Regions from separate parts of the Azoarcus sp. DN11 genome, predicted to be linked through region 3. Evidence: predicted binding sites of a transcription regulator. Region 3 holds the regulator's gene; each other region holds the start of a gene.
What was found. Region 3 encodes FNR, which switches genes on or off when oxygen is low (the NO sensors DNR and NnrR bind a similar motif). Its sites were predicted from a motif close to TTGANCTAGNTCAA; they were not measured.
Positions count from the first base shown of each region.

Region 1: the regulator FNR is predicted to act here: its motif matches at 3,271-3,284, upstream of ubiU (ubiquinone anaerobic biosynthesis protein UbiU).
Region 2: the regulator FNR is predicted to act here: its motif matches at 2,973-2,986, upstream of CDA09_RS06940 (thiamine pyrophosphate-dependent enzyme).

Region 1 covers NZ_CP021731.1:449,404-454,307, reverse strand. The annotation lists gene CDA09_RS02030 (coiled-coil domain-containing protein) at 1-987, shown strand, start outside; gene CDA09_RS02025 (hypothetical protein) at 1,003-3,015, shown strand; gene ubiU (ubiquinone anaerobic biosynthesis protein UbiU) at 3,341-4,354, shown strand; gene CDA09_RS02015 (U32 family peptidase) at 4,363-4,904, shown strand, end outside.
Region 2 covers NZ_CP021731.1:1,509,495-1,514,398, forward strand. The annotation lists gene CDA09_RS06925 (PAS domain S-box protein) at 1-1,642, shown strand, start outside; gene CDA09_RS06930 (response regulator transcription factor) at 1,635-2,255, shown strand; gene CDA09_RS06935 (c-type cytochrome) at 2,291-2,890, shown strand; gene CDA09_RS06940 (thiamine pyrophosphate-dependent enzyme) at 3,050-4,904, shown strand, end outside.
Region 3 covers NZ_CP021731.1:3,642,281-3,647,184, forward strand. The annotation lists gene CDA09_RS16810 (heavy metal translocating P-type ATPase) at 1-314, opposite strand, end outside; gene CDA09_RS16815 (MerR family transcriptional regulator) at 431-892, shown strand; gene CDA09_RS16820 (sulfite exporter TauE/SafE family protein) at 899-1,606, opposite strand; gene hemN (oxygen-independent coproporphyrinogen III oxidase) at 1,735-3,126, opposite strand; gene fnr (fumarate/nitrate reduction transcriptional regulator Fnr) at 3,260-4,006, shown strand; gene CDA09_RS16835 (hemerythrin domain-containing protein) at 4,046-4,576, opposite strand; gene CDA09_RS16840 (SirB2 family protein) at 4,576-4,904, opposite strand, start outside.

The sequences.
Region 1 (4,904 bases), 1.8 Mb from region 3:
CCGCCCGGCGCGGCGAGGATCAAGCTCGATGTCGGCGTCGCGCACAACCCGGGCGATTTCGGCCGCGACGCGTTCTATTCCAAGTTCTTCAACAACGTGAAGGTGGACACCCTGCAGAGTGATCTGCAATTCATGTACGGGTTCGAGGCCTTCGGCATCAAGGACATGATGGTCAACCTCGAGATCCCGTTCAAGACGACACGGCTCAAAGGCACGGGGCATCCTTTCCGCATCGATCCGATGGACATGAGCATGGACGGAACCAGCGGCGGGCTGGGCGACGTTTCCCTGACGCTGAAGAAAAAGTGGCTCGACCAGGGCAACGATCCGGTCACGCTGTCGACGATGTTCGGCGTCATTTTCCCGACGGGCGACGACGGCGAGACATTCAACACCGCGCAGACGCTCAAGATGCAGGGCATGCCGGCAACCCTTTCGCCGCTGCCGCTCAACATCTTCAGCCGCAGAGCCAACGAGCAACTCTTGCCGCCCGGCGTGCAACCGGGGCAAGGCGCCTGGGGCGGGCGCATCGGTCTGGCGGCAAGCTACCAATTCCAGCGCAGCGCGATTCACGGCGGCTTCATGTACGACTTCTTCGACAAGAACAACGGCATTACGGTGGGCAACGAACTGCGTTACGGGGTTTCCTATGTGTTCCCGCCCCTCGACAGCGACCGCCTGTCGCTGGATCTGGCGATTGCCGGCCGCTACAAGGGGGCGGAGAAATTCCCGGGCCTGATCATGCATCCCGAGCGCAACCCTGCCACCGGCGGGCCCGTCATGGACGCCAGCGGAAATCTCGTGATGTTCGTCACTCCGCGTCCCGATTTCAAATACGGCAATGTGGTGTTCTTCAGCCCCAGCCTGTCATACATTCCCGCGCCGAGCTACCGGATCACTGCCAGTCCGGCCGTCCGGATCGCCGAACCCGACCAGGGACCTTCGCCCACGTGGACTTTCGATCTGTCGGTCCAGCATACCTTTTAACGTCGGGAGATCGTCATGAAAAGACTACTCAAGCTCAATGTCGTCGCGACCCAGATCGCGCTGCTGGCTCTGGCCGGCTGCGCCCAGCTTTCAACTCAGGACCGCGGCCAGGCCGGCGACCGGCTCGAAAAAGCCGTCGGCACCGAACAGGTCAATCTGGATCGATACCGAAGCCCGATCAAGGCCACCGTAACGGACCGCCGTTTCACCACCAAGGAAGCCATGTACCTGGCCAACGAAATGGAAAGAAGCGGTTTCCCGTTCCTGATCCAGGCGGGAAACCGGGGGATCCCGATGGATAGCGACCTGATCTTCATGGCCACCGTCGAATCCTACTGGTACTCGCGCTACAACATGGAAGCGTTGAATACCGAAAGCCGCTGTGGCGTTCATCTGGTGCATGGCCCCTATGTAACGGAAAAAGCGCTGCAGCAAGGGCGTGCCAACGACAACCGCGACCGCGGCGAATATGTCCGATCGAACAAGGGCACATTGCTGCAGGACATCACGCCCCTGTATCTGGCGAGAACCGGCTTCCCCCGCCGCTTTGAGGATGCCTCGCCCCTGATGCTGGCGTTCGAGTCCTGCGACCCGCATCTGACCCGGCCGCTGGACAAGGGCGGCAGCTTCCAGAGCACCGAAAACCGGCTGCGCGACGACGACCTGAAAAAAATCTACGGCCCCGCTTTCCCCGCCACACCTTATGGAGCAGATACGAAAGGCAACGAGGATTGGGCTTACCGCGTGAATTATCGCGAGAATTTCCTCAGCCTGCGCTGGGATCACGGACGGATGTCCCACGTCGTGGACATGGGCGCCGAGGGCCAGGTCTTGATGAAACTGGCGCTGTGGTCGGAATTCTTCCTGGCAGGCAATCATCACGACGACAAGTATCTCGGCATTACGCCCGAGGACGGCTTCCGTGGCGCCATGCTCAATCTGAGCGCCGTCAGCAAGATGCTGATGATGAAATCGGCGATGCTCTACGACGGCAAGGCGCTGGGCGGCGTCGATCCGCGCACGGCAAAACCCGGCGCCTATTACTTCCCGCACCGTATCGGCGTCCGGTTGCGAATGGTCGGCGACCTGCCGCCGCGGCCGGAAGAATTTTCCGTTGTCGACAACAGCAGCCAGCTGTTCGATCAAGCCTCACTGCTGTGGGGACTGAGCGAGTTCTATCACTTCGCGGATCCCGCGGTGAAAGGCAACTGGAATAGGGTATTCGGCGACAACACGCCCTATGACGGATCGATCATGGAGCAGAAGTACATCGTTCTGGCCGAAGGCTTGGCCGATCTGGTGCTATCGACCATGGAAACGAAGCATCAAGCCACCAACGGCGTGCTGGCCTCCGAATGGACCCCGGAGCACGGGCGCGGCGCCTTGACCAGGACGGCCGACCTGGGCATGTCCCTGGTCGCCCTGGCCAACTACGTCGACAAGGTGCATACCGACACGGCCGTCGTCGAACGCGCCAAGGGGATGCTGCGCAGGCAGGCGGACTTTCTGGCGAGCGCCCTGCAGGCAGGCGATGGCAGCGTGACCGCCGCCTACGACGGCGATAAGGCCGTCGCGGGGGCACCGGCCTTGCTCGATCAGGGCCTGACCGTCCGGGGCCTGTTGGCCGCTTACCACGTACTCGGCGATGAGCGCTTCAAGACGGCGGCAAGGAATGCGCTGGATTTCATGAATGCCCGGCTGTGGGATGAGAAGACCGGCCTTTACCGCTCGGAACTCGGCGCCGCCACCAGCGTGTATACCCCCCTGAACCTCGGTGCGGCCATCGGTGCGTTACGGGAGATGATTCTGGAAACCAAGAGCCCGGAACTCATCGCCCGCTACAAGCGCTTCTGGGCCCAGGCCATCGATGCGAGCGGCATCCAGCAGAGCGAGTTCGAGGAGACCGGCGAAACAGCTCTCTACCAGAAGGATGGCGATAAAGACGGCATACCACGCATCGAATACGGCGACGGCAAGTACGGTATCGCGCCGGTTTTCGCCAGCCGCGTGGAAATCTCGACCCCTTGATGGGTGAGATGGGGCAGCAGCGGAAACCGACAAGAATCGAAGGCTGTTAACACGGCAGTCGAATCGATCATCTCCGTTCGCCCTGAGCTTGTCGAAGGCCTGGCTCAGTTGGGCTTCGACAGGCTCGGCCCGAACGGTATTGGGTTGCCGGGTCAATAAGCCGGCGCCTCCCACGCGAGGTGGAGCCCGGCCTGTCGGAGTGACCTCATTCCGGATCTCCACTGTAGAGAATTGCCGCCTCGCCGAACCGGCCCCTTGACCCCCGTCAACGCGGCTCGGGCGCCGGCGCACTATGGTTGCGGAGCTTTTTTCCCCAACCCCCGCCATGACCTCCAATACGAAAATCGAACTCGTCTGCCCGGCAGGGAGCCTGCCGGCGCTGAAGACGGCCGTCGACCATGGAGCCGACTGCGTCTATCTCGGCTTCAAGGACGCGACCAACGCGCGAAACTTCACCGGCCTGAATTTCGACGCCAAGGCGCTGGCCGAAGGCGTGCGCTACGCCCATGACCGCAAGCGCAAAGTGCTGGTCGCCCTCAACACCTACCCGCAGGCCGGCAACTGGGCCGGCTGGACGGCCGCCGTGGACCGCGCCGCCGACATGGGCATCGACGCGATCATCGTCGCCGACCCCGGCCTGATGGCCTACGCGCAGAAGAAACACCCGCAGTTGCGCCTGCACCTGTCCGTTCAGGGCTCGGCGACCACCTACGAGGCGATCAACTTCTACGCCGAGCGCTTCGGCATCCAGCGCGCGGTGCTGCCGCGCGTGCTGTCGCTGCCGCAGGTGCAGCACGTGATCGCCAACACCCAGGTCGAGATCGAAGTGTTCGGCTTCGGCGGCCTGTGCGTGATGGTCGAAGGGCGCTGCGCGCTGTCCGCCTACGCCACCGGCGAATCGCCCAACTGCAACGGCGCCTGCTCGCCGGGCAAGCACGTGCGCTGGGAACAGACACCCCAGGGCATGGAAACGCGCCTCAACGGCATCCTCATCGACCGCTTCGACGACGGCGAGCGCGCCGGCTACCCGACGCTGTGCAAGGGCCGCTTCGACGTGAACGGCGAGACCTACTACGCGATCGAGGAGCCGACCAGCCTCAACACGCTGGAACTGCTGCCCGACCTCGCCCGCGCCGGCGTGCGCGCGATCAAGATCGAAGGCCGCCAGCGCAGCCCCGCCTATGTCGGCCAAGTCACGCGCGTGTGGCGCGAGGCGATCGACAAGGTGATGCGCGACGCCGACAGCTTCGCCGTGCAGCCGGCGTGGATCGCCGAACTCGACAAGGTCTCCGAAGGCCGCAGCCATACGCTCGGCGCGTACTACCGGCCGTGGAAGTGAACAACAGAATGAAAATCGCCCTGGGTCCCCTGCTCTACTACTGGTCGCGCCAGCAGACGCTGGAGTTCTACGCACAGATCGCGGAAAGCCCCGCCGACATCGTCTATCTCGGCGAGACGGTGTGCTCGCGCCGCCACGAACTGCGCGCCGAGGACTGGCTCGACGTCGCGGCGATGCTCAAGGCCGCCGGCAAGGAAGCCGTGCTGTCCTCGCAATCGCTGATCGAGTCCGAATCCGACCTCAAGGCCCTGCGCCGCATCGTCGCGCAGGACGGATTCCGCGTCGAAGCCAACGACATGTCGGCGGTGAACCTGCTGACCAAGGCCGGCCGCCGCGACTGGATCGCCGGCCCGACGCTCAACATCTTCAATCCGCAGACGCTGTCGATGATGGCCGAATCGGGCGCGACGCGCTGGATGGCGCCGCCCGAGATGTCCGGCGCGGTGCTCGCCGAACTCCTCGCCTCCGGCGCGCCCGCGATCGAGACCGAAGTGCTCGCCTGGGGCCGCCTGCCGCTCGCCCACTCGGCGCGCTGCTTCACCGCCCGCCA
Region 2 (4,904 bases), 2.1 Mb from region 3:
GGTCAGCTTCGAGATCCGCTGCCGCGGCGCCGATGGCAGCTTCCGCTGGCTCGACTGGAGCATCAATCCGGTGCGTGAGGAAAAGCTCGTGTATGCCGTCGCGCACGACATCACCGGCCGCAAGGCGAGCGAGGAGGCGCTGCGCGCGGAATCGGCGTTCCGCAAGGCGATGGAGGAGTCGGTGATGACCGGCATGCGCGCCATCGACCTCACCGGCCGCATCATCTACGTGAACTCGGCCTTCTGCCGCCTGGTGGGTTTCGACGAGGACGAGCTCATCGGCGCGACGCGGCCGTTCCCGTACTGGGCGCCCGAGGAGCTCGAGGTGTGCAGCCACAACCTCGACCTCACGCTGCTGGGCCGCGCGCCCCCGAGCGGCTTCGAGATGCACATCCGGCGCAAGAACGGCGAGCGGATCGATGCACGCTTCTACCTGTCCCCGCTGATCGACGCCAACGGCGTGCAGACCGGCTGGATGGCTTCGGTCACCGACATCACCGAGCCGAAGCGCATCCGCGCCGCGCTCGAGGCCGCGCACGAGCGCTTCGAGGCGGTGCTGGACGGCCTCGAAGCCGCGGTGTTCGTCGCCGACGCCCGCACCGACGAGATCCTCTTCGCCAACCGCGCGTTCAAGAGCATCCACGGCTTCGATGCGGTCGGGCGGACGGTGCGCGGCGTCGCCGTGCCGCAGCCCGAGCGCGGCGACTACCCGGTCGATCCCCGCGGCCTCACGGCCGCCGACCTGCCGCGCGAGCTCTTCGACGGCGAACTGCAGCATCCGCTGTCCGGGCGCTGGTACCACGTGCGCGAGCGTGCGACGCGCTGGGTGGACGGGCGCGTCGTGCGCATGGGTATCGCGACCGACATCACCGAGCGCAAGCAGACCGCGGAAGTGTCGCGCCAGCAGGCCGAGCGCCTGCAGCGCACGTCGCGCCTGATCACGATGGGCGAGATGGCCTCCACGCTCGCGCACGAACTCAACCAGCCGCTGTCGGCCATCGCCAACTACAGCATGGGATGCGTCACGCGCATCCAGTCGGGCAACTGGCGCGAGGAAGAGCTGCTGGCGGCGATGCAAAAGGCGAGTTTCCAGGCCGAGCGCGCCGGCAAGATCATCCGCCGCATCCGCGAATTCGTGAAGAAGAGCGAGCCGCGACGCAGCGCGGTGCAGATTTCCGACGTGCTGGACGACGCGATCGGCTTCGCCGAGATCGACGCGCGACGGGTGAGCTCGCGCATCGTGTCGGAGGTCGCCCCCGACCTGCCGCCCGTCTTCGCCGATCGCATCATGATCGAACAGGTCGTGCTGAACCTGGTGAAGAACGGCATCGACGCGATGGCGGACCTGCCCGACGAGCAGCGCGTGCTCACCGTGCGTGCCCGCTCGCTCGGCCCGCGGGCGGTGGAGGTCGCGGTCATCGACCGCGGGCACGGCATCGGTGAGGAAGAGCGCGGGCGTCTCTTCACGCCCTTTTACACAACCAAGGCGGAAGGCATGGGGATGGGCCTGAACATCTGCCGCTCCATCATCGAATTCCACGACGGGCGCCTGATTGTGGATTCCAACCCGGAAGGGGGTACCATCTTCTCATTCACATTGCCCACCGAGGTCGCCGGTGACCGGACAGTCCGCCGTGTCTGAACAATGCATCTACATCGTCGACGACGACGAGGCGCTGCGCGATTCACTGGTGTGGCTGCTCGAATCGAGCGGCCATCGCGTGCGGGCGTGGGAGTCGGCCGAGAGCTTCCTGCGCGACTACCTGCCGGCGATGACCGGCTGCCTGGTGCTCGATGTGCGCATGCCGGGCATGAGCGGGCTGGAACTGTTCGAGGAGTTGAAGCGCCGTCATTGCACGCTACCGGTGATTTTTATCACCGGTCACGGCGACGTGCCGATGGCAGTATCGGCGGTGAAGAAAGGGGCGATCGATTTCATCGAGAAACCGTTCAGCGAGCGCGACATGCTGAACCTGATCGGAGAGTGCCTGACAGCCGAGCAGGAGAGCCGCAACAAGCGCCAGCACGAAGCCGACACGGCGCGGCGGCTGATGCACCTGACGCAGCGCGAGCGCGAAGTGCTGGATCTCATCATCGCCGGCAAGCTCAACAAGCAGATCGCCGACGTGCTCGGCATCAGCATCAAGACGGTGGAAGTGCATCGGGCGCGGGTGATGGAGAAGATGGAGGCGAATTCGCTCGCCGAACTCGTCCAGAACGTGCTGGTCCTACCGGGAGTCGGCGGCCGCGGATAGGTAGCGGCTCGCCTGTGAGGTTTGGGGGGAGGGGTATGAGCGTCGGGAAGTTTCTGGTCGCGGTTCTCGTCCTCGGCGGCGTGGCGCCGGCCATCGCGGCCCCCGACCGGCCCGCGGAGCAACTGGTGAGTGAGCGCTGCCACAGGTGCCACGGCACGAACGGCCTGAGCGGGGACGCGGCGTTCCCCAAGCTTGCGGGACAGAACGTCGACTATCTCACGCGGCAGATGGCCAACTTCAAGACCGGCGTGCGCACCAGCAGGCGCATGCAGAAACGCGTCGAAGACCTCTCGGGCGGCGAGATGCGTGCGCTGGCCGAATATTTCAGTGAAAAACCGATGGTGCCGGAAACGGGAGGTGATCCCGAGCAGGTCGACCGCGGCCGCCACATCTACTTTGCCGGCATTCCGGCGAAGGGCGTGACGGCGTGCACGACCTGCCACGGCCCGCAGGGGCGTGGCGCGATGTACCTGCCGCGGCTCGCCGGCCAGCATGCCCAGTACCTCGCGTCGCAATTGCGGGCCTTCCGCGATTATTCGCGCTCCTCGCCGAACATGGTGATGCATACGGTTGTCGAGAACATCGACGACCCCGAGATCGAGTCCGTCGCCCGGTTCCTCAGCGTGATGGAGTAAGCGCTGCCGACCGCGCCCTTCGGCGCGGTTCAAGGGGAGGCACATCGGGGCGCGCCCGTCCGGCGCGGGGTGGCCCGCGCCTTTGATCCTCGTCAATGGGGCAAAGTTGACCGATCGGTAAACTTTGCTGTCCCCATTCACATTGCCCAGGGTCCCCCCATGCCAGCCACCCAGCCCGTCCCCGCGGCCGCCCGCCTGTTCCTCTCCGGCAACGACGCGGTCGCTCGCGCCGTCTGGGAAGCCGGCACGCGCGTCGCCGCCGCCTATCCCGGCACGCCGTCCACCGAGATCCTCGAAGTGCTGGCGCGCTACCCCGACCTCTACACCGAGTGGTCGGTGAACGAGAAGGTCGCGCTGGAAGTGGCCCTCGGCGCATCGATGGTCGGCGCCCGCGCGTTCTGCGCGATGAAGCATGTCGGGCTGAACGTCGCCTCGGATGCGCTGATGACGATCACCGTGACCGGCACCGAGGGCGGACTGGTGATCGCCGTCGCCGACGACGTGGGCATGTCCTCGTCGCAGAACGAACAGGATTCGCGCTACTGGGGCCGCTTCGCGCATGTGCTGGTGCTGGAGCCGGCCGATTCGCAGGAGGCCTACGCGATGACGCTGGCGGCCTTCGACCTGTCCGAACGCCTGAAGAGCCCGGTGATCCTGCGCCTGACGACGCGCATCTGCCATGTGAAGGGTGTCGTGCAGACGGGCGGGCGCAGCGAGCATGAGCCGGCCGGCTTCGTGAAGGATCCGCGCCACTGGGTCATGGTGCCGGGCAACGCCAAGCCGCGCCTGCCGTCGGTGTTCCAGCGCGAGACCGCGGCCCGCGCCGAGGCGGAGGCGTCGCCGCTCAACTTCCGGATCGACGGCAGCGATCGCCGCATCGGCTTCGTCACCTCGGGGCCGACTTTCATGCACGTGCGCGACGCCTTCCCCGATGCGCCGGTGTTCAAGCTGGGCCTGTCCTGTCCGCCGCCGCTGGAGAGCCTGCGCGCTTTCGCCGCGACCGTCGACACCGTGCTGGTCGTCGAGGAAACCGAGCCGCTGCTGGAAACCGAAATGAAGGCCGCGGGCATCGCCTGCCACGGCAAGGACGTGCTGCCGCGCATCGGCGAGCTCGCGCCCGACGTGCTGGAACCCGCCGTCAGGCGCCTGCGCGGCGAGGCCGTGCCGGAACCCGAGCACGTGCCGCCCCAGCAGGTCTTCCCGCGCCCGCCGACGATGTGCGTCGCGTGCCCGCACCTGGGCGTGTATTACACGCTCTCGCAGATGCGCAACGTGCTGATCGCGGGTGACATCGGTTGCTACACGCTGGGCGCGGGGCACCCGTGGAACGCGCTCGACTCCTGCATCTCGATGGGGGCATCGATGGGTACCGCGCTGGGGATGGACAAGGGGCGTGGCAAGGTTGACGAGAACAAGAAGGTCGTCGCCGTGATCGGCGATTCGACTTTCATGCACATGGGCATGCAGGGCCTGCTCGACATCACCTGGAACCGCGGCAACGTCACGGTGCTGCTGCTCGACAACCGCGCCGTCGGCATGACCGGCGGCCAGGACAACCCCGGCACCGGCCGCGACATCCACGGCGAGGAAACCCAGCGCGTCGACTTCGCCCGGCTGTGCGAGGCGCTCGGCGTGAAGAAGGAGCGCATCCGCGTCGTCGATCCCTACCAGCTGCCGGTGCTGTTCAAGGCGCTGCGCGAGGAGACGAAGATCGAGGAGCCCTCGGTCATCATCACGAACCGCCCCTGCGTGCTGATCGACCACTACGAGCCGGCCAAGTCCTACCTGGTCGAGGAAGACCGCTGCACCGGCTGCGGTAACTGCGTCGAAGTCGGCTGCCCCGCGATCCACGTCACGCGCCGCGACAAGGAGGTCAAGGCTTCGGGCAAGGAAGTCGACCTCTCCTTCGTGCGCATCGAAACGTCCGCCTGCACCGGCTGCGGCCTGTGCGTGCAGCCTTGTGCGCCGAAAGCCATCGTGCACGCGCAGCCCGTCCAGTCCATCCAGTCCGTCC
Region 3 (4,904 bases):
CCGGGGAGCCGGTTCAGGACCTTTTCCAGCCGTGTCGCGCAGGCCGCGCAGGTCATCCCGGAAATCGCCAGTTCCAGCGAGGCCTGCGGGACCTCGAAGCCCGCCTTGCGGATCGCCGCGACCACCTGATCCGGATTGCTGCGGGCGTCCGCAAATGTCACACGCGCCTTTTCCGCGGCCAGATTGACCGAAGCGGCAACACCGGGCAAGCGGTTCAGCACCTTCTCGATCCGCGCGGCGCACGCGGCACAGGTCATCCCGGCAACCGGCAATTCGAGGGAGGAATGCTTGACCATCGATTCGGGGGCACTCATGCACGACTCCAATCTCTATCTTCACAATCCCGAGGGGCGCTGCATCCCGCCGCCATTGCAGAAACGGGACGACTGGGGCAGTCTAGACCCTGTACCAAAGTACGGAGTCAATCCCCATGAGCGAGCTCACGATCGGAACCCTGGCGAAGTCAGCCGGCGTCGGCGTCGAAACCGTGCGCTACTACCAGCGTCGCGGCCTGCTCCCGCAAGGCGGTGCGCACAAGGGCGCCTTCCGCGTCTACGGCACCGACGAACTCGCGCGCCTGCGTTTCATCCGTCGCGCGCAGACGCTCGGCTTCAGCCTCGAGGAGATCTCGGAACTGCTCGCCCTGGACGAAGAGACAGACCGCGAGCGTGCACGCGCGTTCGCGCAGGCGAAGATCGCCGACGTCGAATCCCGCATCCGGCAGCTCGAGGAGATGCGCAGTGCGCTGCAAGGCCTCGTGACCTGCTGCGAACACACCGAAGCGCCCGCCCCCTGCCCGATCCTGCACGCGCTCTCGACGGCATCCGAGGAGCCGCCCACTTCGCCGCCCGAGGCACACGCTCACGGCTCGCGAACGCGAACATCCTCGTGAGGCGACTCACACCTCGCAGACGACGCCCTTCCACAAGGCTCCGCCGAGCGTGGGCGCATGGAACAGCCCGAACACGCCGAAGCCCAGCACGAGCGTCCCCGCCACGAATCGCACGCGCCGGTTGCGGGTAATGTCGCGGAAGCGCTTGAACAGCATGCCCGCCAACATCAGATTCGGCAGCGTCCCCAGGCCAAAGGCGAGCATCAGCCCTGCGCCGCGCCCGGCGGACCCGGTGACCAGCGCGGTGGTCAGCACGCTATAGACGAGGCCGCAAGGCAGGAAGCCCCACAGCAGCCCGAGGGGCAAGGCGTGCCCCACCGAACGCGCCGGGATGAAACGCGCGGTGAAAGGCTGGACACGCTTCCACAGCACCAATCCGGCCCGCTCGACGGGCGCGAGCAGGCCCGTGAATCCCGTCAGGTACAGCCCCAGCGCGACGAGCATGAGGTTCGCCAGCACATACAAGGCCATCTGGACCGGAAGGACGTTGGAGAACAGCATGCCGACGGTCCCGAGGGCGCCGAGCAATCCCCCCAGGATCGTGTAAGTCGCGACCCGCCCGAGATTGTAGGCCAGGTGCACCGGCCACTGCCGCCCGGCGCGACCCGGCATGTTCACAGTCAGAGCGCCGACGATCCCGCCGCACATGCTGACGCAGTGTGTGCCGCCCAGAAGGCCGATCAGGAAGGCTGCGATGTAACCGGTTTCAGGCATGGCAAGGACAAAAGGGCGGGAAACTCACGCGGGCGGGACACGAAAGAAGAACGGGCGCCCGAGGACGCCCGCACTGTACCACCTTCTCCCGCCCCAGGCAGCCCGCGACAACGGGCCGCCGGCCGGACTCAGATGACCTTCGAATAACGCGCGCGCTCGCGGTCGGCGCGCAGGTAACGGTCGAAGACCATCGCGATGCCGCGCACCAGCAGGCGCCCCGGCGGCAGCACGCTGATCCACTTGTCGCTGACCTTCAGCAGGCCGGCCTCCTCCATCGCCTTGAGATCCTCGAGTTCGGCGGCGAAGTATTCGTCGAACTTGATCAGGTGCGCGATCTCGATCGAATCGATCGACAGCTCGAAATGGCACATCAGCGCCTGGATGATCGAACGACGCAGCAGGTCGTCGGCCGTCAGCTCGACGCCGCGCAGGACCGGCAGTTCGTCGCGATCGAGGGCGTCGTAGTACTCGTCGAGCGTCTTCACGTTCTGCGAGTACACCGGGCCGATCTTGCCGATCGCCGACACGCCGAAGGCCAGCAGGTCGCATTCGGCCTGCGTCGAATAGCCCTGGAAATTGCGGTGCAGGCGCCCCTGGCGCTGGGCGATCGTGAGCTCGTCGTCCGGCTTGGCAAAGTGGTCCATGCCGATATAGACGTAGCCCGCCTCCGTCAGCCGGCGGATCGCCATCTGCAGGATCTGCAGCTTGGTGTCCGAGGTCGGCATGTCGTTGATCGAGATACGGCGCTGCGGCTTGAACAGGCCCGGCAGGTGCGCGTAGCTGTACAGCGAGATGCGATCCGGCGACAGCTCCAGTACCTGCTCCAGCGTGCGGTTGAAGCTGATGATGTTCTGGCGCGGCAGGCCGTAGATCAGGTCCATGCTGATGGACTTGAAGCCGGTGGCGCGGGCCGACTCGATCACGAGCCTGGTTTCATCGAAGCTCTGGATGCGATTGACCGCTTCCTGCACGTCTTCGTTGAAGTCCTGCACGCCCACGCTCATGCGGTTGAAGCCGAGGTCGGCGAGCAGCTTCACGGTGTCGAAGTCGACCTTGCGCGGATCGACCTCGATCGAGTATTCGCCGTTCGGCACCAGCGTGAAGCGCTTGTGCACCGAATCCATGAGCTGGCGCAGCTCGTCATGCGACAGGAAGGTCGGCGTGCCGCCGCCGAGGTGAAGCTGCGTGACCTGGTGGCTACCGCCCAATGCGGCGGCCTGCATCCCGATTTCCTTATCGAGATACTTCAGGTACTTCGCCGAACGTGCATGATCTTTCGTGATGATCTTGTTGCACGCGCAGTAGTAGCAGATCGTGTTACAGAACGGGATGTGGAAGTATAATGAGAGCGGTTTGCTCACGCCCCCGACACCGCGTTGCGCCAGCCAGTCCCGCAATGCACGGGCATCGAACGCTTCGACGAAGCGGTCGGCCGTCGGGTAGGACGTGTAGCGCGGCCCATTGATGTCGAACCGGCGAATCAGCTGCTGGTCGAACACAAGATCTTTCTGACTGGTCATGGATGTTTCGCTTGAGTGCATTCCGTACGATCTCAAAAAGCCGCAGTTTTGTGGTTGACGTGGATCAACGGTCCATTCCGCCGGGCGCCTGCCACTTCTCGGTCGATGTAGAAGGAACAATATTATCGTGCAAATGAAGGCGACGGTGCCGATTACAGTCGCGAGCCTGAAGGTCGCATGCTCCCAGTGCAACCTGGTCGAACTGTGCCTGCCCTTCGGGATGTCGGAATCGGAAATCGACCGTCTCGACGAACTGGTCGGTGCGCGGCGCAAGATCAAGCGGCAGCAGCATCTGTATCGCGCGGGCGATCCGTTCGAGGCGATCTACGCGATCCGCGCAGGTTCGTTCAAGACCGACGTGCTACTCGAGGACGGGCGCGAACAGGTCACCGGCTTCCAGATGACCGGCGAAATGCTCGGTCTCGACGGCATCAGCACCGAAGCCCATTCCTGCAATGCGATCGCGCTCGAAGACAGCGAAGTCTGCGTGATCGCCTACAGCAAGCTCGAGGAACTGTCGCGCGTGGTCGAAGGCCTACAGCTCCAGTTCCACAAGGTCATGAGCCGCGAGATCGTGCGCGACCACGGCGTGATGACCCTCCTCGGCTCGATGCGCGCCGAAGAGCGCCTGGCGGCCTTCCTGCTCAACATGTCGCAGCGTTTCACGGCGCGCGGCTTCTCCCCCGCGGAATTCCACCTTCGCATGACCCGCGAGGAGATCGGCTCCTATCTGGGCCTCAAGCTCGAAACGGTGTCGCGGGCCTTCTCGAAGTTCCAGGACGAAGGCCTGATCGCGGTCCAGCAGAAGCACATCCGCATTCTCGACATCGTCGGCCTGAAGCGGCTGATCCAGCACCCGTCGCCGTCGCCCCGCCCCTGACCGGGGTGCGTGCCGTGCCGCCGATTGCGGCGCCCCGCCCTATTGGCGCCGCCGCGCAGTCATCGTTCCCGACAGCACCTCGATATCCTGCGCGCCGAGCACGCTGCGGGCGACGGGGAGCAATTCGCCTTCCTCCCGCGCGATGTGACGCCGGTAAGCGCCCGCGAATTCCTCCACCGCGGCCGGCGTCAGGTCGGCACTTTCTCCGCGCGCGATGCACTCGAGCCGCGCGCGCATCTGCGCCCAGCCCGCGAACAGCCGCTGGTGATCCGCCAGGATCCAGTCGATGAGCGTACCGAGCTCGCCCCGCCGGGCCTCATCGACGCGCTCGCGCAGGACGGGAAAGAGATCGTCCTCCTCGTCCTGGTGGTGCTTCACCGCGGCAACATCGAAGTAGCGCATCACGTTGGTCGCGGCCTGTTGCGCCTGGCGGTCGGGACCATGCTCGGGAAGCCAGGCCGCGAGCCGGGCCAGCGTGGCCAGTTGTGCCTGCAGGCGCTCATGGCAGGCTTCGAGCATCTCGAGCGGGGTTTCGAAACCCGGCGACGTGGGGATCAGCGAATCGGCCATCAAAACACTCCGGTAAGAGTCAGGAATCCGGCGGGGTTCTTGCTCAACGCCACCGAGACGATCCACGAGAAAGTGACGACGGCCGCGGCCAGCGCCAGCACGCGGGTCCGCATCGTGCGACCCCAGCGCAGCGCAGTCGCGCCGAGAAGGATGTAGACGACGAGACCGATGACCTTCGCGGTGACCCAGGGCACGACGAAGGGATACTGCCCGCTCATCACCGCAAGCGTGATCGCGCTCCCCAGGAATACCGTATCGATGATGTGCGGCAGGATGCGCGTCACACGATGATCGACGAGGGGACTCCGGAGCATCATCCATAGGCCCT